DNA from 3 places in the Comamonas sp. JNW genome. Region 3 is predicted to be linked to each of the others. Evidence: riboswitches for the same ligand, from Rfam matches in the RefSeq annotation. Region 3 holds a riboswitch; each other region holds the start of a gene.
What was found. A riboswitch is a leader RNA that binds a small molecule or an ion and turns the genes downstream of it on or off. The one in region 3 is predicted to bind cobalamin.
Positions count from the first base shown of each region.

Region 1: linked by a shared signal. The riboswitch ahead of DCO45_RS09850 (TonB-dependent receptor) and the one ahead of DCO45_RS16505 (ABC transporter substrate-binding protein) in region 3 are both predicted to bind cobalamin.
Region 2: linked by a shared signal. The riboswitch ahead of DCO45_RS10700 (TonB-dependent receptor) and the one ahead of DCO45_RS16505 (ABC transporter substrate-binding protein) in region 3 are both predicted to bind cobalamin.

Region 1 is NZ_QETI01000005.1:188,279-198,141, forward strand. Features, by position in the region: gene DCO45_RS09835 (ABC transporter ATP-binding protein) at 1-675, opposite strand, end outside; gene DCO45_RS09840 (iron ABC transporter permease) at 672-1,778, opposite strand; gene DCO45_RS09845 (ABC transporter substrate-binding protein) at 1,775-2,875, opposite strand; gene DCO45_RS09850 (TonB-dependent receptor) at 2,888-4,924, opposite strand; cobalamin riboswitch at 5,164-5,435, opposite strand; gene DCO45_RS09855 (LysR substrate-binding domain-containing protein) at 5,532-6,476, opposite strand; gene DCO45_RS09860 (MFS transporter) at 6,659-8,041, opposite strand; gene DCO45_RS09865 (hydantoinase B/oxoprolinase family protein) at 8,120-9,796, opposite strand; gene DCO45_RS09870 (hydantoinase/oxoprolinase family protein) at 9,799-9,863, opposite strand, start outside.
Region 2 is NZ_QETI01000006.1:77,826-87,688, reverse strand. Features, by position in the region: gene DCO45_RS10725 (ABC transporter ATP-binding protein) at 1-816, opposite strand, end outside; gene DCO45_RS10720 (iron ABC transporter permease) at 816-1,793, opposite strand; gene DCO45_RS10715 (ABC transporter substrate-binding protein) at 1,871-2,857, opposite strand; gene DCO45_RS10710 (bifunctional adenosylcobinamide kinase/adenosylcobinamide-phosphate guanylyltransferase) at 2,869-3,456, opposite strand; gene DCO45_RS10705 (cobyrinate a,c-diamide synthase) at 3,467-4,888, opposite strand; gene DCO45_RS10700 (TonB-dependent receptor) at 4,911-6,623, opposite strand; cobalamin riboswitch at 6,893-7,140, opposite strand; gene DCO45_RS10695 (hypothetical protein) at 7,178-7,393, shown strand; gene DCO45_RS10690 (cell division protein ZapA) at 7,393-7,812, shown strand; gene DCO45_RS10685 (sulfite exporter TauE/SafE family protein) at 8,262-9,083, shown strand; gene hemN (oxygen-independent coproporphyrinogen III oxidase) at 9,104-9,863, opposite strand, start outside.
Region 3 is NZ_QETI01000011.1:144,663-154,525, reverse strand. Features, by position in the region: gene DCO45_RS16545 (TPM domain-containing protein) at 1-214, shown strand, start outside; gene DCO45_RS16540 (TPM domain-containing protein) at 214-732, shown strand; gene DCO45_RS16535 (DUF1624 domain-containing protein) at 846-2,036, shown strand; gene DCO45_RS16530 (transcriptional repressor) at 2,051-2,440, opposite strand; gene DCO45_RS16525 (OprD family outer membrane porin) at 2,628-3,962, opposite strand; gene DCO45_RS16520 (pseudoazurin) at 3,995-4,444, opposite strand; gene DCO45_RS16515 (ABC transporter ATP-binding protein) at 4,457-5,260, opposite strand; gene DCO45_RS16510 (iron ABC transporter permease) at 5,257-6,327, opposite strand; gene DCO45_RS16505 (ABC transporter substrate-binding protein) at 6,352-7,374, opposite strand; cobalamin riboswitch at 7,635-7,860, opposite strand; gene DCO45_RS16500 (GNAT family N-acetyltransferase) at 7,907-8,455, shown strand; gene DCO45_RS16495 (F0F1 ATP synthase subunit epsilon) at 8,507-8,923, opposite strand; gene atpD (F0F1 ATP synthase subunit beta) at 8,995-9,863, opposite strand, start outside.

The DNA.
Region 1 (9,863 bases), on a different contig from region 3:
CTCGGGCCTGCCTTCGGCCTCGATCGCGCCGGCCTGCATCACATAGAGGCGGTCGCAGAACTGCGCGGCCAGGTTCAGGTCATGCACCACGATCAGCACCGTGCAGCCCGAGGCACGCACCAGGCTGAGCAGCTCCAGCTGGAACTGGATATCCAGGTGGTTGGTGGGCTCGTCCAGAAACAAAAGCTGCGGCTGCTGGGCCAGCGCACGGGCCAGCAGCACCCTTTGGCGCTCGCCGCCCGAGAGCGAGGACAGCGGATGGTCAGCCAGGCTGCTGGCCCGTACCTGCGCCAGGCAGGCGCTGACGACGGCCTTGTCCTGGGCGCTGTCCCTTGCCCAGCGCGACTGGTGCGGGTAGCGGCCCATCATCACCAGCTCCTGCACCGTGCAGTCAAAGCCCAGGCCAGACTCCTGGCCCAGCACGGCCGCCTGCTGTGCAAACTGGCGGGCGCTCATCTGCCAGATATCGCGGCCCTGCAGCTGTATACGGCCACCGGCCTGGGGCTGCAGCACGCGGTAGAGCATGCGCATCAACGTCGATTTACCGCAGCCATTGGGGCCGACCAGACCGACACATTCGCCCTTTGCCACTTGCAGGCTGGCTTGGCGCACGATTTGCGTGGCCTGGGCGCCGTGGCCGGCGGTCCAGGACAGGTTACTCGCCGTCAGCATCATGCGCTGCCTCCCGGCATCGCACTGGTGCGGCGCCACAGCATCCAGATAAAGAAGGGCCCGCCAATGAGCGAGGTGATGACGCCCACGGGCAGCTCGCTGGGCGAAAACCAGGTGCGCGCGGCCAGATCGACCAGCACCAGAAAGCTCGCCCCCATCAAGGCGCTGACCGGTAGCACGCGGCGGTGGTCGCTGCCCACCAGCATGCGCGTGATATGGGGGATGACCAGGCCGACAAAGCCGATGGCGCCACTCACCGCCACCATGGTGCCCGTCAGCAGCGACACCACGACGAACAACTGCAAGCGCAGGCTGGCAGTGTTCAGTCCCAAGGTGGCCGCGCCCTCGTCGCCGATCAGCAAGGCATTGAGCTGGCGGGCGCAGAGCAGCAGCCACAGCAGGCCCAGGCCCAGCACGGCTGCGGGCAGGCCCAGGGCGCTCCACTGCGTTGCGGCCAGGCTGCCCAAGGTCCAGGTCAGCAAGGCATTGGCCAGCTCGCGCTGGCCGGCCGTCAACGTGATGAGGCTCGTGACCCCCATCAGCATGTAGCCGATGGCCACGCCGCTCAGGATCAGCCGGGTCGCATGCAGGCGCCCTTGTTGCTGGGCCAGCGCATAGACCAGCGCGGTAGCCAGCAGTGCACCGATAAAGGCGCCTGCGGTGATCGCATAAAGGCCAGCCACCGCCAGGCTGCCATAGGCCAGTACCGAAACGGCCCCCACCGATGCCCCCGAGGACACGCCCAGCATGTAGGGGTCGGCCAGCGGGTTGCGCACCATCGCCTGCATCACCACGCCCACGACGGCCAGGCCGGCGCCGACGAGCGCCGCGAGCAGCACCCGGGGCATGCGCACCATCCAGACAATCTGGTAGTGCTGCTGGCTGATGCCGCCCTGCCCAGCATCTGGCTGCCACCCGCCGCCCAGCAGCTGCTGCCAGATGACCGACCACACCGTTGACGCGTGCAGCGATGCCGAGCCCCAGGTGATGGCGGCCAGGCCGCTGGCCAGCAGCAGGGCCAAGAGCAGCAGCAGGCACAGCGCCAAGGACCAGGGCGCGCGCCGCTGGCGTTCATGCAGGCCGTCGCAGCCCGGCGCATGGCTCACGGCTTGGGCTCCGCTGCAGGCAGCCAGGGAACGGAGTCCACGGTGATACGGCGATCCGGGTGCAAGGCGGCAGCCAGGCGCTGGGCCACATGCACATTGCGCGGGCCTGGCGTGGCTTCGGCATAGCTGATGACAAAAAAGCGCTGCTCGCGGATCGCAGACACCCCAGCCAGCTCAGGCTTGGCGCGCAGAAAATCGATCTTGCCCTGGGCGCTGGGCTGGCCATAGTCGATGATGACGATCCATTCCGGGTCGCGGGTGATCACATCCTCCCAGTTGCCCTTGGGCCAGTTGCTGGCGATGTCGGCAAAGATATTGCTGCCGCCTGCGGCATCGAGCATGGCCTGGGGCATGCCAAAACCGCCCACGGTCGTGGGTATCTTCTCGCCGCTGTCAAACACAAAGACGCGCGGCCTGTGCGTATTGCCCTGCATCTGCACGGCCAGCTGGTCGATCGAGGCCTGCAATTTGTCAATCTGCCCTTGCGCCTGGGCTTCGATAGCAAAGATACGCGCCACATTGCGCAGGTCTGCCAAGGTATCGCCCAGCGCCACACGCTCGCGCTTTTGCACGTGGATGCAGGACTCGGACAGCACATAGCTGGCTACGCCATGCTGGGCCAGCAGCTCGGGCGTGACCCCGCCGGGGCGAAAGCCATAGCTCCAGCCGCCAAACACAAAGTCAGCACGTGCCTCGAGCATGTTTTCCAGGTTCATGTCCTGCGACGACAGCTTGGGCACCTGGGCGAGCTGGGTCATCAGCTCGGGGCTGATTTCCTTGCGCGACGGTATGCCCGAGTAGCCCACCAGCTTGGGGCCCAGGCCCAGAAACAGGAACATCTCGGTGATGTTCACATCGTGCGTGATGGCGCGCTGGGGCACCCGGTCATAGCGCTGGGGCTGGCCGCAGACATCGATCTCCAACGGCGCAGCCCGCAGGCCTGCGGGCACTGCTGCCGCTTCGGCCATGGGGATGGCCGCCGCCTGGCTGGGGCGGCTGGGCGGCTGCTGGCCCGCTGGCCCGTCGCAGCCGGTCAGCATCAGGGAAGCAGCTGCCGCCAGGGCACGCAGGGTTTGCCGGGAAGCGCTTGTGGTCATGCTCTACCTTGCTCAGAAACGCAGATGGGCCATCAGCTCAAAACTGCGGCCATTGCCCATCAGCCATTGCGAGCCGTAGGACGATGCAGCATAGCGTTTGTTGGCCAGATTGCGGCCCACCAGGTTCAAGGTGGTTGTGCGGTTCAGGTTCCAGCCCAGCACCGCATCGGCCACCGTGTAGGCGGGGAGCTGCGCGGTATTGGCGTTGCTGGTGTAGCGGCTGGCAACATGGCGCAGACCCAGCGATGCGCGCCAATCGCCCGTCTGGTAATGGGCCCAGGCATTGGCCGTGTAGCGCGGCACATTGGCCGGCTGGTTGCCAGCGCGGTCAATGGCTGTGGCGCCTTCGAGCAGCTCGTCGAACTGGGCATCCGCATAGCCCAGGTTGCCCTCGAAGCGCCAGGCCTTGGTCGCCCGCCAGCTGCCTGCCAGCTCGATCCCCTTGGACGACTGCTTGCCGCCCTGGATCGACAGCGCGGGGCGGTCCGGATCGCGGGTGATGATGTCTTTCTTGCGGATATCGAAGACCGCCAGAGTCCATTCGCCCTGGCCATTGGGCAGCTGCTGCTTGATGCCCACTTCCACCTGGCGGCCTTTGCTCAAGCTAAAGCCGGTTTGCGACTGGGTCAGCGACAGCAGGCTGTTGACCGGGTCATGGCCTGTGCTGACTTGCGCATACATGCTGGTGTGCTGGCCCAGCTTGTGCGTGAGGCCCAGGCGCCAGGAGGTGCCGCCCAAGGTCTTGTCAAAGCGGGCTTGGCTGAGCAAATCCATGCGGTCAAAATCATAGAGGTCGCGGCGCAGGCCGGCCATCAGCAGCCACTGCTCGCCCAGCTTCCAGGCGTCTTCCAGGTAGAAGGCGTTTTGGCGGATGCGCGAGGTCATGCGCGGCTTGTAAGGGTCTGGGCTGTCCCAGTAGCCACTGGTGCCACCGGTCAGCGGCACATCGGATTCACCGGTATAGGGCGAGCTGTTGAGCGCGGTGAACTTGGCCTGCGACACATCCCAGCCCATCGCTATCTCATGCTGGCCGGGCTTGAAAACGGCGCCTAAGCGGTTGCCGCTTTGCTCCAGGTCGTGGCCGATCTCCAGGTAGTCGTAGCGGTGAACCGTGCGCGTGCTGGCATCGTAGTCATAGCCTTCGATGTTCTTCCAGTGGCGGTCGGCCTTCATATGGTAGGTCTCGTTGCGCAGCACCAGCGCCTCGCTCACATTCCACTCGGCCCTCAATTTGTAGCGCTGGTCCTTGTAGTGGATGTCGCTGTCGAGAAAGTTGAAATTGCGGTCGCCCAGCGCCGCCACCGGCTTGCCATCGACCACCGGGGTGCCAAAGTAGCGCTCGGGCCTTTGGTCGCTGACATCGGCCGTCAGGTCCAGGCGCAGATCGCTGCTCGCCTGCCAGCGGATGGCGCTCATGATCTTCTTGCTGTCGCTGTTGCCCAGTTGGCGCTCGCCATCGGTGCGATCGCCGTAAACATCCAGGCGGTAGCTCAGGCTGTCGCTCAGCGCGCCGGTGCTGCCCAGGCCCGCGCGGGCGGTGCCGTGGGAGCCAGCGCCCAGCAGCAATTCGGTCGATGTACTGCGGCTGGGTTCCTTGCGCACCGCGTTCACCGTGGCGCCCATGGTGCCGCTGCCGTACATCAGCGATGCGGGGCCGCGCAGCACATCAAAGCGCTCATAGCCCCAGCTGGAATTGGGATAGGCCACGGTGCCGGCTGCAACCCCCAGGCTCAGCCCGTCTTCGGCCACGCCGACCGAGTTCACACCGGTAAAGCCCCGGCTGGAGAACGACAGCCCGCCATTGCCAGGCGTGCCATTGGCACTCAGGCCCACGCTGCGGCCCACGGCATCGACCACCTCGTAGTCGGCACGCTCTTGCACCTGCACGGCCGAGACCGAGCTGACACTGGCGGGCAGGTCCTGCAGCGGCACGGCCAGCTTGCTCGCCGAGGTCGACGGCAGCTGGAGCGCATTGGGCTCGCTGCGCTGGTCGCTCACCACCACTTCAGGCAGTGAGGCTTCTTGGGCATGGGCTACTGTGATGCCCAAGGCGGGCAAACACAGAACACAGGAGCTGCCAACCAGGCGCAAGGAGGAAGAGAGCCGCTGGGCGGCCAGGAGCCGGTTTTTCGGAAAAGGAACTGCAGTCATTTCAACAAAAGGCGCTAACTGCCTGATGCGGGGGCTGCACTGCACGCGGTCACCCCCCAAGACGGGGTCGCGCGAAGAACCGCCGTCCACACCCCGCAGACAGTTGAGAGAGCACGTGCTGGCCAGAGGCACAGCGCGCACTGCGACTAGGAACAGGCCGGTCTCCGGGCTTACAGGCGGTGCAGCGCAGGCGCTGACCCGGTAGCCGGTCTTCCCAGGGTGCGGGTGTCTTATTGCCTGGCAGGCGTGGACACTCTCTCAACCCCAGTGACTGGGCCCGCGTGGGAGCGGGCCGCATCGGCTACGTTTCCTGTCTACCGTTGCGGGGGCAGCCAAGGCTTGGGGGAGCGCACTCCCGACCTTGTTCCCGTTTCACTCGCATGCGAGCACCTGTAGATAGGCTTTTTTCAAAGCGCAGCCAGTGTACCAGCCGCAAGCCCGGGCAGTGCCTTTTGGCCATGGCCTGTGTCAGCTGGGCGATACAGCGCATGCCCCAGTGGCTGTATCAGCCCTGCGGCAGCCGCGTCGCATAGCCGATGAAGTCAGTGCTGCGCAGCTGGCCCAGCAGCCACTGCCGAAAGCTGGCCTGGATTGGGCGCTCTCCCCCGCCCCGGCGGGTGTAGAGGTGGAACTTGGGCGTTCTGTCCATCGGCAGTTGTCGCAGCAGCTCCGCCCCAAAGGGTGCGAGCAGCTTGCCGCTGTGGATATAGCTGAGCGCATCGACATAGGACAGTAGGCCCACGCCCTGCCCGCTGAGAACGGCTTGCAGCATCGCATCGTGCGTGTGCAGCAGCATGGGGCTGACATGCTTGCCGCCGGGCTCCAGGCCCAGCATCGCATAAATGTCCTGCCACAGACTGTTGTGCGTCAGCGGCGATATCAGCCGGTGGTGCGGCAAATCCTGCGCTGTCTCCACCGGGTGCTCGGCCAGCAGCTGCGGCGCAGCCACGATCACCTTGAGGTCTTCGAGCAGCGGCGTTTCATCGAGGTGGTCCACACCGCCGTAGCCCCAGACAATGGCTGCATCCAGATCGCCGCTATCGAACGAAGGCAGCTCCACACCGATGGAGATGCGCAGATCGAGCTCCGGGTAATCCTTGGTGAACGAGGGCAGCGAGCGGATCAGGTACTGGGTTGCAAAGTATGGGCTGACCTGGATATGGAACTGCGCAGCCTTGTGGTGGGAGCGCACGGCTTCCAGCCCCTGGCTCAGTGCATCGAGCCCCTGCTCCACATAGTGGTACAAGGTCTGCGCCTCGGCGCTGGCCGCCAGGCCCCGCGCGCCGCGCTCGAACAGTTGCACATCCAGCGCACTTTCCAATTGCTTGAGTTGCTGGCTGGCGGCCTGTGGCGTCAGGCACAGCTCGTCGGCCGCCTTGCGGATCGAGCCATGGCGGTAGACGGACTCGAACACGCGCAGTGGCTGCAGGGGCGGGAGCTTGTATTTCATGGAGGAGCGCCAGGCCAGGAGAGGCAGAGCCCGGGCTGGCGATGATTATAGGTCGCAGCCCGGCGCCCAGCGGGCCGGCATGCCACCGCTCTTGCCTGCTGCGCCCTGCCCCGCTGATGCATAAAAAAACGCATCCAGAAGGGATGCGTTCGGGCTGGCGCAGCGCTCAGCAGCGCATGGCCTTACTGGACCGGATCACCATGCATCGGCAGACCGGTGCGGTCCCGGCTGCTGACCAGGGCGATGAGGCCAATGATTGCCGCGCCAATGAGGTAGTAGGCAGGCACGACCGGGTTGCCGGTGCGGGCAATCAACCAGGAGTTGATCATCGGCGCGGTGCCGGCAAACATCGCCACAGCCACGTTGTAGCTCAGCGCCATGCCCTTGAAGCGCACGCTGGTGTGGAACATCGAAGGGATGATCGAGTAGATGCTGCCCAGCAGCATGGCCAGACAGAAGTTGAGCACCATCAAGGACGAGATCTTGGCGGCGGTGCTGCCTTCGAGCAGCAGGTGAAAGCAAGGCACGGCCAATACCGCAATCGCCAGGCTCGCAGCGATCATCATCGTCTTGCGACTGAGCTTGTCGGCCAGCAGGCCCATGATGGGAATCATCACCACCAAAAAAAGCTGCGGGCCCAGCGAGAGCTTGAGGCCGGTGGCCACATCGACATGCAGCGCGCTGACAAAGTAGGTCGGGATATAGGTGACGACGGTGAACAAGGTGACATTGGTCACGATGATGATGCCAGCGGACTGGAACAGCTCTTTCTTGTGCGTGGCAAACAGCACCTTCCAGCTCGCCTGGGCCAGTGCGTCATGCTGCTGCTTCATGGCCATGAAGGTGGGGGTCTCTTCCAGGTACTTGCGGATATAGAGGCCAATGGCGCCCAGCGGCAGCGCAATCAGAAACGGAATGCGCCAGGCCCAGTCCAGGATCTGCTCGGCGCTGAAGAACATCGTCAGAATGGCCGAGACCGAGGCACCGAAGAAAAAGCCCGCCATGCAGCCCACCTCAACCCAGCTGGTGAGCAAGGTGCGGTTGCGGTCGCGGCAGTACTCGGCCACAAAGATGGCCGCGCCACTGGCCTCGCCACCGGCCGACAGCCCCTGCATCAGGCGCAGCACGATCAGGAGCAGCGGCGCGGCAATGCCGATGCTCGCATAGCCGGGCAGCACGCCAATCAAAAAGGTGGAGATCGCCATCATGATGATGGTGATGGTCAGCACCCGCTTTCTGCCGTACTTGTCGCCCAGCGAGCCAAAGAAGATGCCGCCAATGGGCCGGGCAAAAAACGCAATCGCAAAGGCCGCCCAGGATGCGGTGATCTGCATGGTGGGCGAGCTGGTGGCAAAGAACACCTTGCCCAGCACCGCTGCCAGGTAGCCGTAGACCGAGAACTCGAACCACTCGACAAAGCTGCCCACCACCGAGGCCAGCACTATGCGGTTGAGCTCCTTGGACTGCACCGCGCGCGGCGCCGCCGCCGCATGGGGGGATGACCAGTCCGAAAGGCTTGCACTTGGGGCGGCAAAGCCATCTGCCATGGGATTGTGGGTGCGCATCGGGAAGTCCTTGGTGTCCTGCAGGGGGAGAAATATGGGAAAGGACCAGCGGCTATGCCGCTGGACTTGGGCACGCGATCAGGCCGGGGGCAGCGGCGTGGCCTGGGCGTAATCGGTTTTGGCTTGTTCGGCGCTGATATAGCCATAAGCCACATCGCGCTGCACCAGCGCGGTGGGGCGCAGCGCCGCATCGCCGTTGCCGCCACCGCCGGGCAAGTCCAAAATCAATCGGCGCCCAGCCGGGATCTGCTGCTTGCCCTTGCCGCGCAAGGCGGTGCCGTCGTCCAGCGACACCTTGCCCAGTGCGCCGCTTTGGCCGCCGTTGTGGCCGCGCGCTGCAAAATGCACGCGGTCAAACATGGCGTTCAGGTCAAACTCAAAGCCTTCTGCCGAGCCCACCTCGATGCGCTGGCCCAGGCCGCCCCGCCAGCGGCCGGCGCCGCCCGAGTTGGGCCGCAGCTCCTTGCGCCAGATGATGATGGGGCCGATGCTCTCGGTCACCTCGACCGACATGGCCTGCACGCCACTGGGGAAGGCGGTGGCGCTGAGGCCATCGCTCGAGGGGCGCGCGCCGGTGCCGCCGGTGTTGAACATCAGGATCTCGTGCTGCTGGTTGCGCGTGGCCGGGCTGATGCCCTTGAAGCGCATCTGCAGGTTCCACAGCGAGCTGGCCCCTTCGGCCGGAATCTCGCCCTGGCAAATGGGTTGCAGCGCGCCGAGCACCACATCGGGGATCAGGTGGCCGATGACATGGCGCACCGACACCGGGCGCGGGCGGTGGGCATTGAGGATGCAGTCCTCGGGCGCGCTGATCTCAAAGGGCTCCAGCGAGCCCCAGTTGTTGGGGATCTCCGGCGCAATCGCGCATTTGAGCGCATAGGAGGCATAGGCCTTGGTGTAGGTCAGCGGCACATTGATGCCGTAGCGGCTGGGATCCGAGGTGCCGGTGAAGTCGGCTCGCAGCTTGTCGGCCGCAATCTCCACGGCCACGACCAGCTCGATGGGCTTCTCGTATCCGTCCACGGTCATCGCGTAGCGCTGCGTGCCGTCGGGCAAGGCGGCAATGCGCTCGCGGGTGGCGCGCTGGCTGTTGGCAAAGATAAAGCCGGCCAGGTCTTCCAGGTCATGGAGCCCGAACTCGTCGAGCATGCCCTTCAAGCGGCGCATGCCCGTGGCATTGCAGACGGCCAGCGAATGGAAGTCGCCAATCACCTGGTCGCGCTCGCGCACGTTGTTGCGCAGGATCTCGATCAGGTCCTCATTGAGTGCGCCGGCGCGGAAGAACTTCATCGGCGGAATGCACAGGCCCTCCTCGTAGACATCGCTGCCGTCCGGGCCAAAGCCGCGCCCGCCGATGTCCACCACATGGGCGGTGGCGGCAAAGTAACCGATATGGGCGCTGTGGCCATCGCGGCCATAGAAGACTGGGGTGACGACGGTGATGTCGTGCAGGTGGCCGGTGCCCAGCCAGGGGTCGTTGGTGACCAGCACATCGCCATCTTGCAGCGTGTTGCGCTCAAAGCGTTTGGCGAAATGCGCGACCGACTCGGCCATCGAGTTCACGTGACCTGGGGTGCCGGTCACGGCCTGGGCCATCATGCGGCCTTGCTTGTCGAACACGCCGGCCGACAAGTCCCCCGCCTCCCGCACGCTGGTGCAAAAGGCGGTGCGAATCAAGGTGACCGCCTGCTCTTCGACCACCGAGATAAGGCGGTTCCACATGATTTGGTAATGAACGTCTGTATTGTTTGCCATGATCACACTCCGCTGTCCATGCGCTCGACCAGCATGCAGTCATCTGCCTGCAGCACCACCTTGAATC
Region 2 (9,863 bases), on a different contig from region 3:
GCGCAGGCGCTCAGGGGCTTGCACTACAGTGGCGGTGCGCGGCAAGGCTATCCAGACGCCATCAATCGCTCGCACCTGGATGCGGTGGTCAAACACCGCCTCCAGTGCGGCATGCGTGGCCGGGTCGTCGCAGCGGCCCTGGTGCAGCACCCGGCCGGCCTGCAGCACCAGCATATGGTCGGCCAGCAGCGCCACTGATATCTCGTGGAGCACGCTGACCACGGTGATGCCCTGGGCGGTCAAGGCCCGCATGCTGTCCACCCAGTCGGTCTGGTGCGGTGGGTCCAGGTTGGCCAGCGGCTCATCCATCAGCAGTACCTGGGCTTGCACGGCCATGGCCCGGGCCAGCAGCACGCGCTGGCGCTCGCCGCCCGAGAGTTCGGCCACCGGCCGGTGGCGCCAGTCCCAGGCATGGGCTGCGCGCAGGCATTGCTCCACCACCGCATGGTCTTCGCGGCTGGGCGCTGCAAACCAGGGCTGGTGCGGCAGGCGGCCCAGCATGGCCACATCCATCACCGTCAGCTCTTGCGTCACCACCTCGCCCTGGCCCAGCCAGGCCAGCGCCTGGGCGCGCTGCTTGCGCGGCCAGCGCTGCAAATCCTTGCCCAGCAGTGCTACCTCGCCCTGCAGCTGTGCCGCCGGCCACAAACCGCCCAGCACCTTGAGCAGGCTGGATTTGCCCGCGCCATTGGGGCCGACAATGCTGGTCCAGCGGCCTTGGGCAAACTGGGCATTGACGCCTTGCAGAATCGGCCTTGCATGCACAGCGGCGTGGATATTGGTGGCGCTCAGCGCAGCAGAGTTCGGAGTTTGCATCACAGCCCCCCTGCCGACCGGGTGCTGCGGTGCATGCGCCAGAGCAGGTAAGTGCCGCCCAGCGCGGCGGTCAGCACGCCCACCGGCAGCTCCTGCGGGGCCACCAGCCAGCGCGCCAAGATATCGGCGGCCAGCAGCAGCACGCCACCCATCGCGGCAGCCAGCACGGTGCTGCGGCCATGGCCCACCTGCACCAGGCTGCGCACCAAGTGCGGGGCGGCCAGGCCGACAAAGGCGATCAGGCCAGTCTGCGCCACCGAGGTTCCGGTGGCCAGGGCCAGCACGGCCACCAGGCCATAGCGCAACGGGGCCAGTGGCAAGCCCAGGCTGGCGGCCGTCGCCTCGCCCAGGGTCAGGCCATCGAGCAGGCGGGCGCAGCACCAGGTGGCCAGCACGCAGACCAGCAGCACGCCGGCCATCAGCGCGCAGCCCTCCCAGCCGACAAAGGCCGAGGTGCCCAGGGTAAAGGCCTGCATCGCCTGCAGAATATCGGGGTGGCGCAGCTCCAGCAGATCACGCATGGCGCCCAGCACCACACCGACGATCACGCCGGCCAGCAACAGGCGCAAGGTGTTTTGCACATTGCGCGCCAGCACCACCGTCAGCGCCACCGCGCAGGCGGCACCCACAAAGGCCATGCCGGTCATGCCCAGGCGGTAGAGCAGATTCAGGCTGGTGACGGACGAGCCCAGCAGCACCAGGCCCAATGCGCTGCCCAGCGAGGCGCCAGACGCACTGCCCAGCAAATAGGGATCGGCCAGCGGGTTGCGAAACAGGCCCTGAGCGACAGCCCCCGCCAGGCCCAGCAGGCCACCAGCCAGCCAGGCGCCCAGCGAGCGCGGCAGGCGGATATCGACGACGATCTGCCAGGAAGTCGGGTCGTCGCGCATGCGCAACACGCTCTCCCAACCGGTGCTACCGACGCTGGCGCCGACAAGCAGCAGCAAGGCGCTGAGCACCAGCAGCACCAGCGCCAGCCAGGCACTGCGGCGCAGGCCGGGCGCCGCCTCGCGCTGCGCTGCGGATGCGGGTGCTGAGGTGGGAAAAGCAGCCATCAGCGCGCCACCGCAGCCTTGCCCGGTGCCTTGTCGGCCAGGCAGCGCGCCATCAGCGCCGCCGCCTGGGCCATGCGCGGGCCTGGGCGCACGATCGCATACGACTCTTCATCCGTAAACACACAGACCCGCCCGGCCTTGACGGCCTGGAGGTTGTGCCAGCCCGGGTAGCTGGTGGCAGCCTGCATGCTGCGGTTGCCCAGCATGATCACATCCGGCTGGGCGCGCAGCAAAAACTCGGGACTCAGCCGGGGGAAGGGGCCCAGCTCAGCGGGCACGACATTGTCCACGCCCAGTTGGGTCAGGGTCTCGCCAATAAAGGACTGGGGGCCGGCCGCATAAGGGCCGCGGCTCACCTCAAAGTAGACCCGGGTATGGCGCGTGCGCTCGGGCAGGTCGCGCACCACCGCATCAATGCCCGATTCCAGCGCGTGCCAGACCCGGTCAGCGCCCTGCGCCTGGGGCACGCCCAGGAGCTGGCCCAGGGTGCCCAGCACGCGGTGGATATCGGCCTTGGACTTCACATCGAGCGCCACCACCTTCAGGCCCAGCGCCTGCAAGCGCTCTGCTGCCTTGGAGGCATCGGACAGCAGCACCACATCGGGCTTGAGCGCCACCACGGATTCAACGCTCGGGTCCAGACCGCCGCCCACCACCGGTAGTTTCTTGACCGAGGCGGGCCAGTCCGAATAGCGGTCCACCCCCACCAGGCGCTCACACAGTCCCAGCGCGCAGGTGCTCTCGGTGAGCGACGGCAGAAGACTCACGATGCGCTGCGGTGGTTGCGCCAGCTGGACCTTGCGGCCCCGGTCGTCGACGATGGCCACGGGAGCAACCAGGTCCTGGTCTTTCCAGACCGGCGCATTGGCAAAGGGTTGCAGGCGCAGTTCATCGACGCTGGCGGACGGCGCAGCTTGGGCCATCGGCAACGCGAGCATCAGCGCCACACGGGCCAGTGCCTGCCGCAAAAGGGGTCGGGGAGCCATCAACAAGGCCATCATTTCATCTGCAGCGGCAAGCCCGCTGCCATCAGTTGCACGCGGTTGCAGGCCGCTGCCGCTTGCTGGTTGAGCAGACCCAGCGCATCGACAAAGGCGCGCACCTCGCGGCCCATCGGAATGACACCCAGGCCAATCTCATTGCTGACCAAAATGACAGGCCCCGGTGCGGCCTGCAGGGCAGCGACAAAGGCATCGCACTGTACCTGCCAGGCTTGCGCAGGTGAAAGCGCTGGAGGCTCCATCGGCATCAACCAGTTGGTGAGCCACAGGGTCAGGCAGTCGACCACCAGCAGGTGTTCGGGCCGGCTGCTCGCCAGCAGCTGCTGGGCGACGTCGCGCGGCGCCTCCACGGTGGCCAGTTGCGGCACGCGGGCGCGGCGGTCACGCTGGTGGCGCGCAATGCGCTCGTGCATCTCGGCGTCATACGCGGTGCCGGTGGCGACCAGGCTGGCGCTGCGGCCGGCATCGGCCTGCAGCCAGGCGCGCGCCAGCAGCTCGGCCTGGCGTGATTTGCCCGATTTCTGCCCGCCCAGCAGCAAGAGCTTCAGCGGCGCTCCATCAACGTGGAAAAGAGAGTCATCCATGCCGCGCATCTTAGGCGTTCAACGCCTCACGGTGCCAGGCCTGCGGATCGACCACCGGCATGTCCACCCCCAGCAAGGCCGCTACGGCCTGCGGGCACGAGGGAAACCAGGCATGGAAATAGCTCGCATGGATGCTGCCCTGCTGGTAGACGGCTTCGCCCTTGCCGCTCTCGGCCGCCTGGCCCGGGCGGCTGCTGCGCGCCACTTCCAGGGCCTCACTCTGCAGCTTGGAATAGTGAAAGGTATGGCCGCGCAGCATGCCCCAGGGCGTCAGCAGCTGCTGCATGCCCAGACCCGCCAGGCGCTGGTGCATCACGGCCTGCGCTGGCAGCAAGCCCCACAAGCTGTGCCAGCGGCTGTCCAGGTCGGTCAGGCCCTCGGCCAGTGCCACCATGCCGCCGCATTCGGCCCAGACGGGCTTGCGCTGTTCCAGGTGCGCCTGCAGATCCAGCTGCAAGCCGGCATTGGCCTTGAGCGCGGGCAGGTGCAGCTCCGGGTAGCCGCCAGGCAGCCACAGCGCATCGCAGGCGGGCAGGCGGTCGCCTGCGATCGGCGAGAAAAAGGCCAGCTCGGCGCCCATGGCCTGCAGGCATTCCAGATTGGCGGTGTAGATAAAGCTGAAAGCGGCATCGCGGGCGACGGCAATGCGGCGCCCGGCCAGCCAGGCGGGCACCGGGGCGGCAACAGCAGGCGCGGTAAAGGCCACCGTCCAGCGCTGCTGCCACTCTTGCCAGCTCAGCTGGCCCAGCGGCGTTAGCGCCAGCACGTCGGCGGCGGCATCCAGGCGCTCGGCAGCGTCGTGCAGCTCATGGGCTGCCACCAGGCCCAGGTGGCGCTCGGGCAGCAGGTTGGCGCGCGGTTTCGCAGCATCGAGGCTCACCTGGTGCATCGCGCCCAGCCACAGTGCCGGGTCGCGCAGGCCGCTGCGCAGCAGCTCACCATGGTGGGCAGTGGCCACGCGGTTGGCCAGCACACCGGCCAGCTGCAGGCCTGGGTCATAGTGCTGCAGGCCATGGGCAATGGCGCCAAAGGTAGCGGCCATGGCCGATGCATCGACCACCACCACAGCGGAGATGCCCAGCGACTTGGCCAGCTCGGCCGCGCTGTTGGCACCATCGAACAGGCCCATCACGCCTTCGATCAGCAGCACATCGTTGCTTTGCGCGGCCTGAAACAGGCGTGCGCGCACATCCACTTCACCGTTCATCCAGCGATCCAGCGCATGCACGGGCTGGCCGCTGGCCAGGCGCAGCCACTGCGGATCGAGAAAATCCGGGCCGCATTTGAACACCTGGACCCGCCGGCCCTGGCGGGCATGCAGGCGCGCCAAGGCTGCCGTCACCGTGGTCTTGCCCTGGCCCGATGCGGGCGCCGCAATCAGCAGTGCCACGCAAGCGGCCGTTGGGCGGTCCTGAACCGTCGTCTCTGTCATGGCTGGCTTATCCCCTCTGCGCTCAGCGCGGCATCCACTTCACACCCACATACACGCTGCGACCTTCGGTGGCATAGGTGCGTGCGGTCTGGTAGCGCTTGTCGGCCAGGTTGTTGATACGGGCGATCAGGTTCACATCCTTGGCCACCTCGGTCTGCGCCGACAGGTTGAACAAGGTGTAGCCGCCCAGCACATTGGTGTTGGCGGCATTGTCAAAGCGCTTGGCGCTGGTCTGCAGGTCGGCCGCCCAGGTCCAACCGGCTGCACGCGTCTCGGCGCCCAGGGTGGCATAGCGCTTGGCGCGGCGCGCCAGCAGCTTGTCGTTTTCGGTATCGCGCGGGTTCTGGAAGTCGACCGAACCATGCAGGTTGAACGCGCCCAGCTTGGTCGTGGCCGCCAAGGTAATGCCTTCCAGGCGTGCCTTGCCCACATTGGCATAGCAGCCGAATTCGCTGTCGCAACTGCCGGGCGACGAGAAGTTGATCAGGTTGGTGACCCGGTTGCGGTAGGCCGTGGCCGAGAAGCTGTCGGCACCCTGCGCCCAGCGCAGGCCCAGCTCGGCATTGCGGCTTTTCTCGGGCTGCAGCGATGCGTCGCCGTATTCGCTAAAGCGCTGGTAGAGCGTGGGCGCGCGAAAGGCCGTGCCCACTGTCGCGGTGGCGCGCCAGTTGGTTGCAAAGGCATAGCCATAGGCAGCGCTGCCGGTGGTCTTGCCGCCGAACTCGCTGTCGTCATCCCGGCGCAGGTTCAGCTGCACCGTGTGCGGGCCGGTGTTCAGGCCATAGCCCAGCGCCAGCGCATTCTGGTGGCGGTCGCGGTCAATGCCGCCATTCGTCAGCGCGTCGTCACGCCGCTCCAGTGCGGCCGTCAAGGTGTGGACGCCCAGGCGCCAGGTATTTTGGAACAGGTAGTTATGCAGGCGCGTGTCCGTCTGGTAGGGCGAGGGCCGGGTCTCGTAATAGTCGCGCGACTGGCTGAACTGCAGCTTGGTGCTGTAGTGCTCGGTCCACTGCGCCTGCCAGTTCAGGCCCAGCGCATACATCTTGTTCAGGCTGCGGTCGTCCTCGGTCAGGCTGCTGTCATAGCCCGAGTTCACATCGCTGGCCAGCAAGGTGGCTTCGAGCCGGTGCTGGCCGTTGAGCTGGTAGCCCAGGCGGCCGCTGACCGCATTGCTGCGGTAGTCGTCCTTGTCTGGGTTGGCGGTGGCCACGGTGCGGGCATTGAAGCCATCGGTCTGCGAGCGGTTCAGACCCAGCGCGTAATCCCAGCCGTCGGCGCCGCCGGAGATACCGGCCTCGGCCGTGAACGTGCCCCGGTTGCCAAAGCCCAGGCCGACATAGGGCTGGGGCGTGCCCTCACCTTTCTTGGTGAAGATCTGCACTACGCCGCCCATCGCGTCCGAGCCGTAGACGGCAGCGGCCGGGCCGCGCAGCACTTCGATGCGATCGATCAGCGCCAGCGGAATCGATTGCCAGGAGGCGCCGCCGGTCGATTGCGAATCCATGCGCACGCCATCAACATAGACAGCGGTAAAGCGCGAATCGGCGCCGCGCATGAACACGCTGGTCGTCGTGCCCGGCCCGCCGTTGCGCGAAATCTGGATGCCCGGCACGCGCGCGAGCACATCGGCCACGCTGCCCGGGCCCTGGCGCTCGATGGTCTGCGCATCGATGATGGACATGTCGGCCACCAGATCGGACAGCGGCTGCTCGATGCGGTTGGCGGTTACCACCATCTCTTGCAGGTTCTTACCCTCTGTTTCCTGGGCGGCTGTAGCCTGCTGCGCCTGAGCTTGCAGCGCCAACAGGGGCAACGCCGCTGCGATGGCCAAGGCCAAAAAACGGGGGGTATGGAGGGTGCCCGAGCGGGGCGCAAGCGCGGGACGCGCGCAGGGGCGTGTCGAAAAAGCAGAGGAAAACATGCACTGAGTTGGTGATGAACCACCCCGCGCCAGCCTCCCCGCCGGCAATGGGGAACACGGAAGCCGCGGCAAGGCCTCAGCCACGCGCCTCCACTATTGTTGGCCGGTATCCGGGCTGGCGATGACACAGCACACGCCTTCCCAAACACTTGTTCAAGGTATTCAGTGGCATAGTGGTGGCTGTGGATGGCGCAAAAGCCAACCATCGCTTACCGTTGCGGGGGCAGCGCAGGTTGCGCAAGGCTTGTAGGGCACAAGCAGCGCTCCTGCTTCCCGTTGAACTGCCCCCATGTGAACCACTGGGGCGAGCACCAACGGGTACAATTTTAGCGTTAAACCCATTGCGCACTTAAGAAGACTGTCTCTCTATGGCCACTACGCCTTCTATGGATCTGATGCTTGAGCGGGTGGAGGCACTGCTGAGCCGTCATGAGGCTTTGCAACGCGCCCACGCCCAATTGCAAGAGCAAGTCACCACCCTGACCCAGGAGCGCGACTCCCTCCAATCGCGCCTGACAGCGGCCCGCGCCCGCGTGGATGCACTGATCGAACGCCTGCCCAAGACCTTTGACCAGGACGAATGATGAAACAGCTGGAAGTACACATCATGCAGCAAAGCTATATGCTGGGCTGCCCCGAAGGCCAGGAAGCACGTCTGCTGGCTGCCGTCAAGCATGTCGATGAGGCCATGAGCGGCATCCGCGACGCGGGCAAGATCCGTGGCCGCGAGCGCATCGCTGTGCTGGCGGCCCTCAATGTCGCTTTTGACCTGCTTGATTTGCAAGTGCAAAACAGCCAGCTCAGCCAGACCGCAGACGCCCTGCAGGCGCAAGCTGCTGCGCAGTCTGCCGCGATGGTTGAGGTCCAGGCCCAGACCGCCCCTGGGGACCAGGCGAGCCTGGACTGGGATGCGCCCCGTGTGCAGTCGGTGATGCAACGGCTGGACGCGGCGCTGGCGCCGGCCCCCGCGCAACCGGCCGACACCCTGGGCACCAGCGCTTGAGGCACTGCCGCGAGCAGGCGCCAACACCAGATTGCCGCGCCATGCAATGCCTGGCTGCAAAATATCACGCCACCCATTGCTCAATCTGGCTAACCAGCTATCTTTTTTGACCAATCCAGGCACATTGAATTGCAGTTTTGGTGGGTGCGGCAGGCGCGAGCGATTACAATGAAAGCGTTCGCAGCCCTGCTGGACTTTATAGTTCCTTGAACCAATGCTCTACGAGCACGGGCTTGGTACATTACCTATTGAGCGTGATCGTCTCGCGTCAGATGAACCCAACGATAGGTTGCCCTCGCCCACCTGAACCCCCGGTTCAGGATGACGGTCCAGTGGATCCGCTGCGAACACCTGATTTTTTCGGGCAGGCTCCGCCCAACCTGTCTTCTCCTCTCCGCGACAGCGGGGTTTCAGGCCACCTGTTTCAGGTGGCCTTTTTACTGCGCGCCATGACTGATCCTCTTGTTTTGCTGCCGCTGTCGTTTCTGGGCCTGATCGGCGGTTTTCTGGCGGGCCTGCTGGGCATTGGCGGCGGCATGGTGCTGGTGCCCTTCATCACCTACATCCTGGGCACCCAGGGCGTGGCGCCGGAGCTGGCGATCAAGATGGCGATTGCCACCTCGATGGCGACCATCGTCTTCACCTCGATGTCCAGCGTGCGCGCCCACCACCAGCATGGCGCGGTGCGCTGGGACCTTGTCAAACGCCTGGCCCCGGGCATTGTGCTGGGCGGCCTGCTGGCCAGCCTGGGTATTTTTGCGGTGCTCAAGGGCAGCTACCTGGGTTTGTTTTTTGGCCTGTTCATTGGTTACTCGGCACTGCGCATGTTCCGCAAGCCCAATAGCCAGGCCATGCGCGCCATGCCGGGCACGGCCGGCCAGCTGGCTGCGGGTGGCGTGATCGGCTGCCTCTCGGGCCTGGTGGGCGCGGGCGGCGCCTTCATCAGCGTGCCTTTCATGACCTGGTGCAGCGTGCCGATGCACAACGCGGTAGCCACGAGCTCGGCGCTGGGCTTTCCGATTGCGGTCACCAATGTCATCGGCTTCATGGTGGCCGGCCTGCACCTGCAGGGGCTGCCACCGCATTCGCTGGGTTATATCTGGCTGCCCGGCCTGGCCGCCATTGCCACCTGCAGCGTGCTGACCGCGCCGCTGGGCGCCCGCGCCGCGCACCGGCTGCCGGTGGGCCAGCTCAAGAAGATCTTTGGCGGCATCTTGCTGTGCCTGGCGCTCTACATGCTCTACAAGAGCTTGGCGGCCTGGCAGGGCTGAGGCCCGCCCACGCCCTGCCCTCAGATAATCCGCGAGAAGCGCGCCCGGTTGCGGTCGGCCTGCAGGTTCTTGTCAAACACCATGGCGACGCCACGCACAAAGTACCAGCCCAGCTCGGTCACATTGATCGATTCGTCGCTCAGCTGCACCAGGCCCTGCTCCTGCAGCTCACGCAGCTGGGCCAGCTCGGCGGCAAAGTACTGCGCAAAATCAATCAGCCAGGCCTGCTCCAGCGATTCAATCGCCAGGCACCCCTGGCACATCAGGCCCATGATCACCGTGCGGCGCAGCAGGTCGTCGCGCGTCAGTGCCAGCCCACGCACCACGGGAATCTGGCCCTGGTCGATCAGGTCGTAGTACTCCTCCAGGGTCTTGGCATTTTGGCTGTAGGTGGCGCCAATGCGTCCGATGGCTGACACGCCCAGCGCCATAAGATCGCAATCGGGCTGGGTGCTGTAGCCCTGAAAGTTGCGGTGCAGGCGGCCCTGGCGCTTGGCCACCGCCAAGGCATCGTCGGGCAAGGCGAAATGGTCCATGCCCACATACACATAACCGGCGGCTTCCAGCGCCGCCAGGGCCTGGGCCAGCATCGCCAGCTTGTCGGCGGGGCTGGGCAGGTCCTGGGCCTGGATGCGGCGCTGGGGCTTGAAGCGCTCGGGCAGGTGCGCATAGGCATACAGCGCAATGCGGTCGGGCCGCAGCGCGTTGACCTGCTCCATGGTGCGCACAAAGCTGGCCGGGCTTTGTTGGGGCAGACCATAGATCAAATCGATATTGATG
Region 3 (9,863 bases):
TGGCGTTGCTGCGCTCTTTGTGGTCTTGCTGGCCGGCACCATGCGAGGGGGCAGCTCGATCGGCGGCGGTGGCGGTGGCTTTGGCGGCGGAGGCGGCTTTGGCGGAGGCGGCTTTGGCGGGGGTGGATTTGGCGGCGGCGGCGGTGGAGGCGGCGGATTCAGCTCCGGCGGCGGCGGCAATTTTGGGGGCGGTGGCGCCTCGGGGAGTTGGTGATGGGCCATTGGTTGCAACGCTGGGGCAGGCAACTGCGCCACCGCTTTCTGGAGCGCGATGCCTCCCATGCCTTGCCCGATGACGCAAGGCAGCGCCTGGCGCAGGCCATCGCGGCATCGGAGGCCAGGCACAGCGGCCAGATCCGCGTCTATGTGGAAAGCGCCCTGCCCTGGAGCTATATCCGCCGCGATGCGCCCGCGCGCGAGCGCGCGGTGATGCAGTTTGGCAAGCAGCGCGTCTGGGATACCGAGCACAACAATGGCGTGCTCATCTACCTGCTGCTGACCGACCATGCGATCGAGATCGTCGCCGACCGGGCCGTCTCGCGCTGCGTCAGCGGCCCGCAGTGGCAGGCGATGGTCGACAGCCTGGCTAACGACCTGCGCAGCGGCCAGTACGAAAAGGCCTTGCTGGCGGCCATTGGCCAGGTTTCGCACCATCTGGAGCAGCAGTTCCCACGCGGCGCCGCACCCTCGGCGGCAGGTAACGAACTCGATAACCAGCCGCTGATCGGCTGAACCAGCAGGCCGATTTCGGCCCGCAAGGCAGATGGGGTAGCCGATATAAATGATAATGCGCAATCAATATCATTTGATACGCCTTTCGCCCGCCCTTCTCGCCTGCCTGCTCCATGTCCTCCGACACCCCCATCCTCCCCCGCAGCCCTGCTGCCGGTCTGCCGGGCGCCAGCCGCCTGCAATCGATTGACGCCCTGCGCGGCCTGGTCATCCTCTTCATGCTGATCGACCATGTGCGCGAGACCTTCTACCTGCACCACCAGGTGCCCGACCCGATGGATGTCTCCGCCACCGCACCGGAGCTGTTCTTCAGCCGCTTGCTTGCCCACCTGTGCGCGCCGGTGTTTGTGCTGCTCACGGGCCTGTCGGCCTTTTTGTACGGCAGCAAGTACGAAGATGGGCGCGCGGCGGCCTCGGGCTTTCTGTTCAAGCGCGGGCTGTTTCTGGTGCTGCTGGAGGTGACCGTGGTCAACTTTGCCTGGACCTTCCAGTTCCCGCCCACCAAGATCTTCCTGCAAGTGATCTGGGCCATTGGCCTGTCGATGCTGATGCTGTCGGCCCTGGTGTGGCTACCGCGCCGCCTGATCATTCCACTGGGCCTGCTGCTGGTGGCCGGCCACAATCTGCTCGACCACCTGCACTTTGCGCCCGACCATGCGCTGCACACGCTGTGGGCCGTGCTGCATGACCGGGGCTGGATCGAGGTGAGCGAGACCCTGCGCCTGCGCACCTCTTACCCCCTGCTGCCCTGGATCGGCGTGATCGCCCTGGGCTATGCGATGGGCCCCTGGTTTGCCAAGGGTGCCGATGCACTGCAGCGCCAGCGCCGCCTTTTGACCTGGGGCCTGGGCCTGTTGGTGGGTTTTGTGCTGCTGCGTGCCGCCAACGTCTATGGCGACAAGCCCTGGGTGGTGGGCGATTCGTTCCTCGTGAGCGCCATGGGCTTTTTGAACATCACCAAGTACCCGCCATCCCTCTTGTTTCTGGCGCTGACCCTGGGCATCGGCCTGCTGCTGCTGCGCGCCTTTGAGCGCCGGCCACAGATGCGCTGGCTGGCACCGCTGACGGTGTTTGGCGCCGCGCCGATGTTCTTTTATGTGCTGCACCTCTATGTGCTCAAGTTTCTCTACCTGGGCGCGCAGGCGATCTGGGGCAACAACCAGGGCGAGCTGTTCGGCTTTGGTTCGATGTGGATGGTCTGGCTCAGCACCCTCGCCCTGGGCGTTGCGCTCTACCCGCCGGTCAAGGCCTTTGCCGCGTTCAAGGCCCGCCGGCGCGATATTGCCTGGCTCAAGTACCTGTAAGCCGCCGTGATAGCTTAAGCCGCAGGGCCCGCGCCGCTGCGGCAATCCTTGCACTGGCCGTACAAGGTGATCTCATGGCCCTCCACCAGAAAGCCCGGCGGTGCCATGCCCTTGAGGTCGCCCGGGCAGGCCTGGATATCAAACACCCGCCGGCAGCTGTTGCACTGGAAGTGGTGGTGGTGGTCGTGCGTGGCCGGCTCATACAGCGGCAGGCCACCGGGCAAGGTGACCACGCGCAGCAGGCCCTCTTCGGTCATCAACTTGAGGTTGCGGTAGACGGTCGCAATGCCCAAGGCCGGCAGCGCAGCACCCGCGATCTCCAACACCTCTTGGGGTGAGAGTGGACGGCCTTGCGATGCAAAGGCATCGGCGATGGCGGCGCGCTGGCGGGTAGGACGTTGCATGGTCTGACAGGGGCGTTCCGAAGAACGGATGGGCAATCGGGGGAGCGCCCATCATAGCCGCTTGGGCTGCGGCCTGCAGCCAGGCAGCCCTGGCGGGCAGGCGCTGCATCGCTGGCCGCCAATGCCCTCCTTTGCCCTCCTTTGCCCTCCTTTGCCCTCCTTTGCCCTCCTTGGCCGCGCTAGCGCCTCAGAAAATCTGCAACGGCATCTCCGCCAGCAGCCGCACCTGGTTCACATTGAGCTCACCCTGGGTTTGGTTGGCCCGGTGCACGCCGTAGCGCAGCTGCAGCGCCAGCCCCTTGGCCTGGCCTTGCTGCACGGTGTAGCGCAGCAGCATGTCGCGCTCCCAGTGGCGGCCGCCACGGCCGCTGGCGCCCAGGTAGTTGGCGTACACGCTGCCGGCGCGGCTGTAGTCAATGCCCGAGCCGCGTGTATAGGCGACGCCCGCGCGCAGGCCCGGTGTCAGCCACTGGCCCAGATCGGCCTCGTACTTGAGCTGCCAGGACGCCTCATGCGGCGCATTGAAGTCCGACAGCTGCATCGCGTTGTCCAGCCAGATGGAGCCCCGGTTGACATAGTCGAACGGCGTATCGCCATCGACCTTCTGGTAGCCCAGGCCCAGCTGGTGCATGCCGGCCGCATAGGTCGCCATCAGGCTCCAGGTCAGGTTGTCCACCCGACCGGCCTTGGCCGCGCCGGTGTCCTTGTTGCGGTACAGGTTCAGGCTCAGCGAGAGGCTTTGCTTCTCGGCCAGCGCCTTTTTGTAGACGCCGCCCAGGTACCAGGTGTTCCAGACATCCTCGTATTGACCGACGTAGCTCGACAGGCTCAGCCCGCTCCAGGGCGTAGTCCAGCTGCCGCCGGCAAAGCTGAAGGCATCGCCTTGCACGCCCGAGTAATTGGCCAGCAGGGGCTGGCCGTTCTTGCGCGCATTGCGGTCGGCCCAGCGGGTAAAGCGACCGGCCTGCAGCGTCAGCTGCGCAATATCGTCGCTGCTTATCTGCCAGCCCCGGTTGGTCTCGGGCAGCAGGCGGGTGTCGGACGAGTGGAAGATCGGGTTCTTGGTGCGCATCTCACCCACCTTCAGCTCGGTCGACGACCAGCGCAGCTTGAGCGCCGCCCCTGCGCGGCCAAAGCTGTCCTGCAGGTCCGTGCCGTCCTTGGCGATATAGCGCGGGTTGCTGCGCACCTTGTCGGCCTCCGAGCCCAGGTTGATGCCGCCATAGGCATGCGCATCCAGCCCCAGGCCAACCACCCCCTGCGTGTAGCCCGAGCTGAAGTTCATCATCAGCCCATAGGCCGCTTCGGCGGCCTTGTCCGAGCGCGCGCCGCCCGACACCACGCGCGTGCTGTCACCGTGCCGGTAGTCCAGCTGCTCATAGACCATGCGGTTGACCATGCCCAGGCTCGCACCCTCGATCAAGCCCTTGGCCTCGTCCTGCGCGCCGGCCTGTGCCTGGCCACCCATCACAGCCAGCAAGGCCAGGCCGCTCGCCCGGGCGATCCATGTGAAATTGTTCATTGTCTTGTGTCGCTAATAATCACTGCAGCCATTCAGCGCGGCGCCGAGGCGCGGCTGACGATGTCCTTGAAGCGTTGCTGCGCACGCTCGGGCACCTCGGCGGGCACCTGCAGGCCGGGCAGCGGCGCATCGCCCACCTGCACCAGCATCACCATGCCCATCGCGTAATGGGGCAGGCACTGCACGCCATAGAGGCCCGGGGCATCAAAGCTGACCTCGATCTCCTCGTTGATCTTGCCCTTGAAGGGCTTGGCACCGGCGGGCGCCATGCCCGGGATGCTGACCGCATCGTGACCGCTGCTGCTAGCCAGGAACTTGACCTTGTCGCCCGGCTTGATCTGCAAAAACTCGGGCTCATAGGTCATTGCGCCGGTGGCGCTGCGGTTGCGCATCTTGACTTCAAAAGTCTCTGCGCCCGCCTGGCTGCACAGCAAGGCGCTCAACACAACAGGTAGCCAGATTCGGTGGTTCAGGGTGGGCATATCGGCTCACAGTCAGGAAGAAGAAAGCGGGCGAAAACGCAGCACGCGGCTGCCGTCCCAGGGGTCGACCAGCGCGCTGGCCTCGACGCGAAAAACTTGCGCCAGCAGCGCGGCATCGAGCACCTGCTCGGGCCTGCCCAGCGCAACGAGCCGGCCTTGCTGCATGACGGCCAGCCGGTCGCAGGCCAGCGCCTGGTTCAGGTCATGCAGGGCCACGACCTTGGTGACGGGCAGGCTGCGGATCAAGGCCATCAGCGACAGCTGCTGGTGGATATCGAGGTGGTTGCAGGGCTCATCGAGCAGCAGCACACCGGGCTGCTGCGCCAGCGCGCGTGCGATGTGTACGCGCTGGCGCTCGCCGCCCGAGAGGCTGTGCCAGGCGCTGTGGCGGCGGTCCGCCATGCCCACGGCATCGAGGGCCTGCTGCACGGCCTCCCAGTCCTGCGCGGCAAAAGGCTGCAGCGCCGACAGCCAGGGCGTGCGCCCTAGCGCCACCGCGTCTTCGACGCTGATGGCATCCTGCGTCTCGGCCATCTGCGCCACCAGGGCCAGCTCACGCGCAACGGCGCGGCGCCCCCTCTTGTGCAGCGGCTGGCCCTGCAGCAGCACCTGGCCCTCGTTGGGCCGGATCACACCGGCGAGCAAGCGCAGCAGGCTGGATTTGCCCGAGCCGTTGGGGCCGATCAGCCCCAGCATTTCGTGGCGCTGCACCGGCAGGCTGAGCTGCTCGACAACCGGCCGGCCCTGCAGGCGCAGGCCCAGCGCACAGGCCTGCAACACGGGTTGATCCGCCTTGACCACAGCTGCCGCCGTCATCCGCGCCTCCGCTGGCTTTGGAGCAGGATGACGGCAAACACCGGCGCCCCGACCAGGGCGGTGATGACGCCAATGGGCAGCACCTGGCCCCGGATCAGGGTGCGCGAGAGAACATCGGCGGCGATCAGAAACACCGCGCCCATCATCGCGCTGGCAGGCACCAGTCGCCGGTGGCTGACGCCGACCAGCATGCGCGCGGCATGTGGAATCACCAGGCCGACAAAGCCGATCGCGCCAACGATGGAGACCATGACGGCCGTCATCAGCGCCGCGGCCAGCAGCAGCACCAGTTGCACACGGCGCACCGGCACGCCCAGCGCGGCCGCCGATTCGCTGCCAAAGGTGAAGGCATCGAGCGCGCGCGTATGCAGCAGGCACAGCAGCAAACCGGTGATCGCGATGCAGGCCGTGAGCACGGTATCGGGCCAGCGCACGCCGCTCAGGCTGCCCAGCAGCCAGAACATGATGCCCCGGGCCTGCTCGGCACTGCCCGACTTGGTGATGATGAGCGAGGTCAGCGCATTGAACAGCTGCGAGCCCGCAATGCCGGCCAGCACAATCTGGCCGCTGTTGCGCAGCCCGCCGCTGCCGGCGGCGTGGGCCAGCAGGGCGACCAGTGCAAATGCGCAGAGCGCGCCAAAAAAGGCGCCCACGGTCATCGAGATGGCGCCCGCGCCGATGCCCACGACGGTCACCAGCACTGCGCCGGTGGAGGCCCCGGCAGAGATGCCGAGCAAATAGGGTTCGGCCAGCGCATTGCGCAGCAGCGATTGCAAAATGACGCCCGAGACCGCCAGGCCCGCGCCGCAGCTGGCCGCCACCAGCGCGCGGGGCAGGCGGTAGTTCCAGACAATGCCCTGGCTGATGGGATCGATGGCGTAGTGGGCACCGGCCAGCTTGTTGGCCAGCACCTGCAGCACCAGGCTGGGCGACAGCGCCGTCTCGCCAATGGTGATGCCCAGCGCCACGCTCAGCAGCATCGCCAGTGCCGCGCCCAGGCACCAGGCGGCCCCATGCAGCGGCCTGCGCAGCGCCGATGGGCGCGCTGATGCCGTTGCCACCATCATGCAGAGCCTTGCATCAGCGGCTGATCAACGCGCGGCCGCTGGGCCGAGCTTGCGTACCGCATCGCTGATCTGCTCCATGCCATCGACCAGGCGGATCGAGCCTTGCAGCGCATCGGCATCAACAATGACGATGCGGTTGTTCTTGACCGCATCCATGTGCTGGGTGACCGGGTCCATCTTCAGAAACTCCAGCTTCTTTTGGTAGTCGTCCGCAGGGAAGCGGCGGCGGTCCATGCGGGCGATCACCAGGACCGAGGGGTTGGCCTTGGCAATCGTCTCCCAGCCCACGGTGGGCCATTCTTCGGACGAGTCGACGATATTGCGCAGGCCCAAGGTCTGCAGCATGTAGCCGGCAACGCCATTCTTACCAGCCATATACGGGTCGATGGCCAGATCGGCGCTGGAGAACCACAGCGCAGCCGAGAGGTTCGGCTGCTGCGCCGCCTGGACCTTGGCGACCGCTTTGGCCTGGCGCTCGCGCAGGTCCTTGACCAGGCGCTCGCCCTGGGGCTGCACATCAAAGAGCTGCGCCAGTTGCGTGATGCTCTTGTAGAGCGCCTGCACATCGTAGGCCGCGGTGCGGGTGCCATCGGCGCCCTTGAGGTTGTTCTTGCCTTCACAGTCGGAGGGCATCGCATAGGTGGCAATGCCCAGGTCATGGAACTGCTCGCGCGTGCCCACGACGCCGTCCTTGCCGACCATCCACTCGAACTGCGACACCACCAGTGCCGGGCGCTTGCCGATCACCGACTCGAAGCTCGGGTCGTTGTCCGCAAGGCGTGGCACCTTGTCATTGATCGCCTTGAACTGGGGCAGCACGGCGTTGAACCACAGCGAGGTGCCCACCAGCTTGTCGCCCAGACCCAGCGCATACAGCATCTCGGTGCCGGCCTGGCCGATGGTGACGACCGAGGCGGGCGCCTGCTTGAGGGACACCGCGTAGCCGCAGTTGTGCAGCTGCATCGGATAAGGGGCAGCCCAGGCGGACAGCGAGGTGAATACACAGGTAGCCAACAGGGCAGGCAGCGCAAAACGGCGAACAGGCATCGGAATCGTCTCTCCAGGTAGAGGCTGGGCATGCGGGCCGTGCGAGCCGATCCGGTGCGGGGCGCTGCCCGGTGGAGCCAGGACAGGCTTGCGCAGACGAGACGCTGCTCACCGCCCGGACACCCCGCCGGTCATGATCAAAACACACGCACATCCGCCATGAATGGGTTTGCATCACCGGTGTTTGCGATGTTCGCCTTGCAGCGCGCAAACCGGTGGCATGCCTGTTTCTCTGTGCAAACCAGGGGCTTGCCAGTGGGTTGTGAATGCATGACCTTGGCAGGTCTCCTGACTGGCCGGTCTGCGCAGACCATCGCCTTCCCGAACCGCAGTTCAGTGGCGCATGGATGGCCTGCTCGTGGCCTACAGTTGCGGGGGCAGTTCCGTTTGGGGCGCTGGCTGCCGGCTCGCGCTCCCTGGATTCCCTCATGCCCCGGCACCCTGCCGTGCGCATGTTCTTGCGAAACCAAAGTGGCTGTACTGTAGCCGATTTACAGGGCCTGCATGCTAAGCTGCAGGCCGTTTGATGGCCATGAACCACCCACCCACTACACCCAGCGCATACGGCATCCGCCGCGTTGAACATCTCGCGCCGGTGGCGGCCTTTTTGCAGGCGGCGCGCCAGACCATGTTCGGCGATCGGGTCGATACCAACACGCCGCAGGCCGACCTGCGCGACTTTGCCTCGGTCTACGCATCGCCCGGCGGCTGCATGCTGGCGGCCTGGCAGGGCGACAGCGTCATCGGCAGCATTGCCTACCGCGCCTATGACGGGCGCTTTGCCCATCTGACCGTGCCCAGTGCAGGCACCGCCGAGGTGGTGCGCCTGTATGTGGATCCGGCCTGGCGCCGGCAAGGCCTGGCTGGCGTGCTGTTCGCGCAGCTGCGTCAGCGGGCGCTGCAGCAGGGTGTGCAGCGGCTCTACCTGCACACGCATCCTTTTTTGCCAGGCGCGCAAACCTTCTGGCAGCGCCAGGGTTTTATCACCCTGCACCAGGATGCCGACCCGCTGTGGCAAACCATCCATATGCAGCAGGTGCTGCAGACGGGGCCTGCTCCGACGCATCCGGTACGGGCGTAAAAAAACCACCGCATGCGGTGGTTTTCCTGTGGCAGTTGCGCAAACAGCGGATCAGCGCTTCTTGCGGTATTTTTGCAGGGCGGCAATCTGGGCGGCCATGACGGACAGCTCGGATTGGGCCTTGGCCAGGTCAAGCTCGCCCTTGGCGTTCTTGAGGGCTTCTTCAGCCTTTTGCTTGGCTTCAACCGCTTTTTGCTCGTCCAGGTCCTTGCCGCGCACAGCGGTGTCGGACAGCACGGTCACGCAGTCGGGTTGCACTTCGAGAATGCCACCAGCCACGAAGATGAACTCTTCGCCGCCGTCGGCCTTCTCAATGCGCACCGAACCCGGCTTGATGCGGGTGATCAACGGCGTGTGGCGGGCGTAGATACCGAGTTCGCCCATTTCACCAGGCAAAGCCACAAAGCGGGCTTCGCCGGAGAAGATGGATTCTTCAGCACTGACCACATCAACGTGGAAGGTGTTCATCTTTGATCCTCAGAGTGAAAAAGAAACTAGTTTGCGAGCAGGGCTGCGTGCGGCAGCCCGTTCTGCAAAGCTTAGATCTTCTTCGCCTTCTCGATGGCTTCGTCGATCGTGCCAACCATGTAGAAGGCTTGCTCGGGCAGGTGGTCGCACTCGCCGTTGACGATCATCTTGAAGCCGCGGATGGTTTCCGACAGCGGCACGTACTTGCCTGGAGCGCCCGTGAACACTTCAGCAACGTGGAAAGGCTGCGACAGGAAACGCTGGATCTTGCGAGCGCGGGCCACGACGAGCTTGTCTTCGGGAGCCAGTTCGTCCATACCCAGAATCGCAATGATGTCGCGCAGTTCGGTGTAGCGCTGCAGGGTACCCTGCACCTGGCGGGCGACCGAGTAGTGCTCTTCACCGACCACTTGGGGGTCCAGCTGGCGGCTGGTCGACGCCAGGGGGTCCACCGCAGGGTAGATACCCAGCGAAGCAATGTCACGCGACAGCGCCACGGTGGAGTCCAAGTGGGCGAAGGTCGTTGCTGGCGATGGATCGGTGTAATCGTCCGCTGGCACGTAGACGGCCTGGATCGAGGTGATCGAGCCCACCTTGGTCGAGGTGATACGCTCTTGCAGACGGCCCATTTCTTCGGCCAGCGTAGGCTGGTAGCCCACGGCCGAAGGCATACGGCCCAGCAGTGCGGACACTTCGGTACCGGCCAGCGTGTAGCGGTAGATGTTGTCCACGAAGAACAGCACGTCCTTGCCTTCGTCACGGAACGCTTCAGCCATGGTCAGGCCGGTCAGCGCCACGCGCAGACGGTTTCCTGGTGGCTCGTTCATCTGGCCGTACACCATGGCAACCTTCGAGTCGTTGAGCGACTCCTGGTTCACCACACCGGCGTCCGACATTTCGTGGTAGAAGTCGTTACCTTCACGGGTACGCTCACCCACGC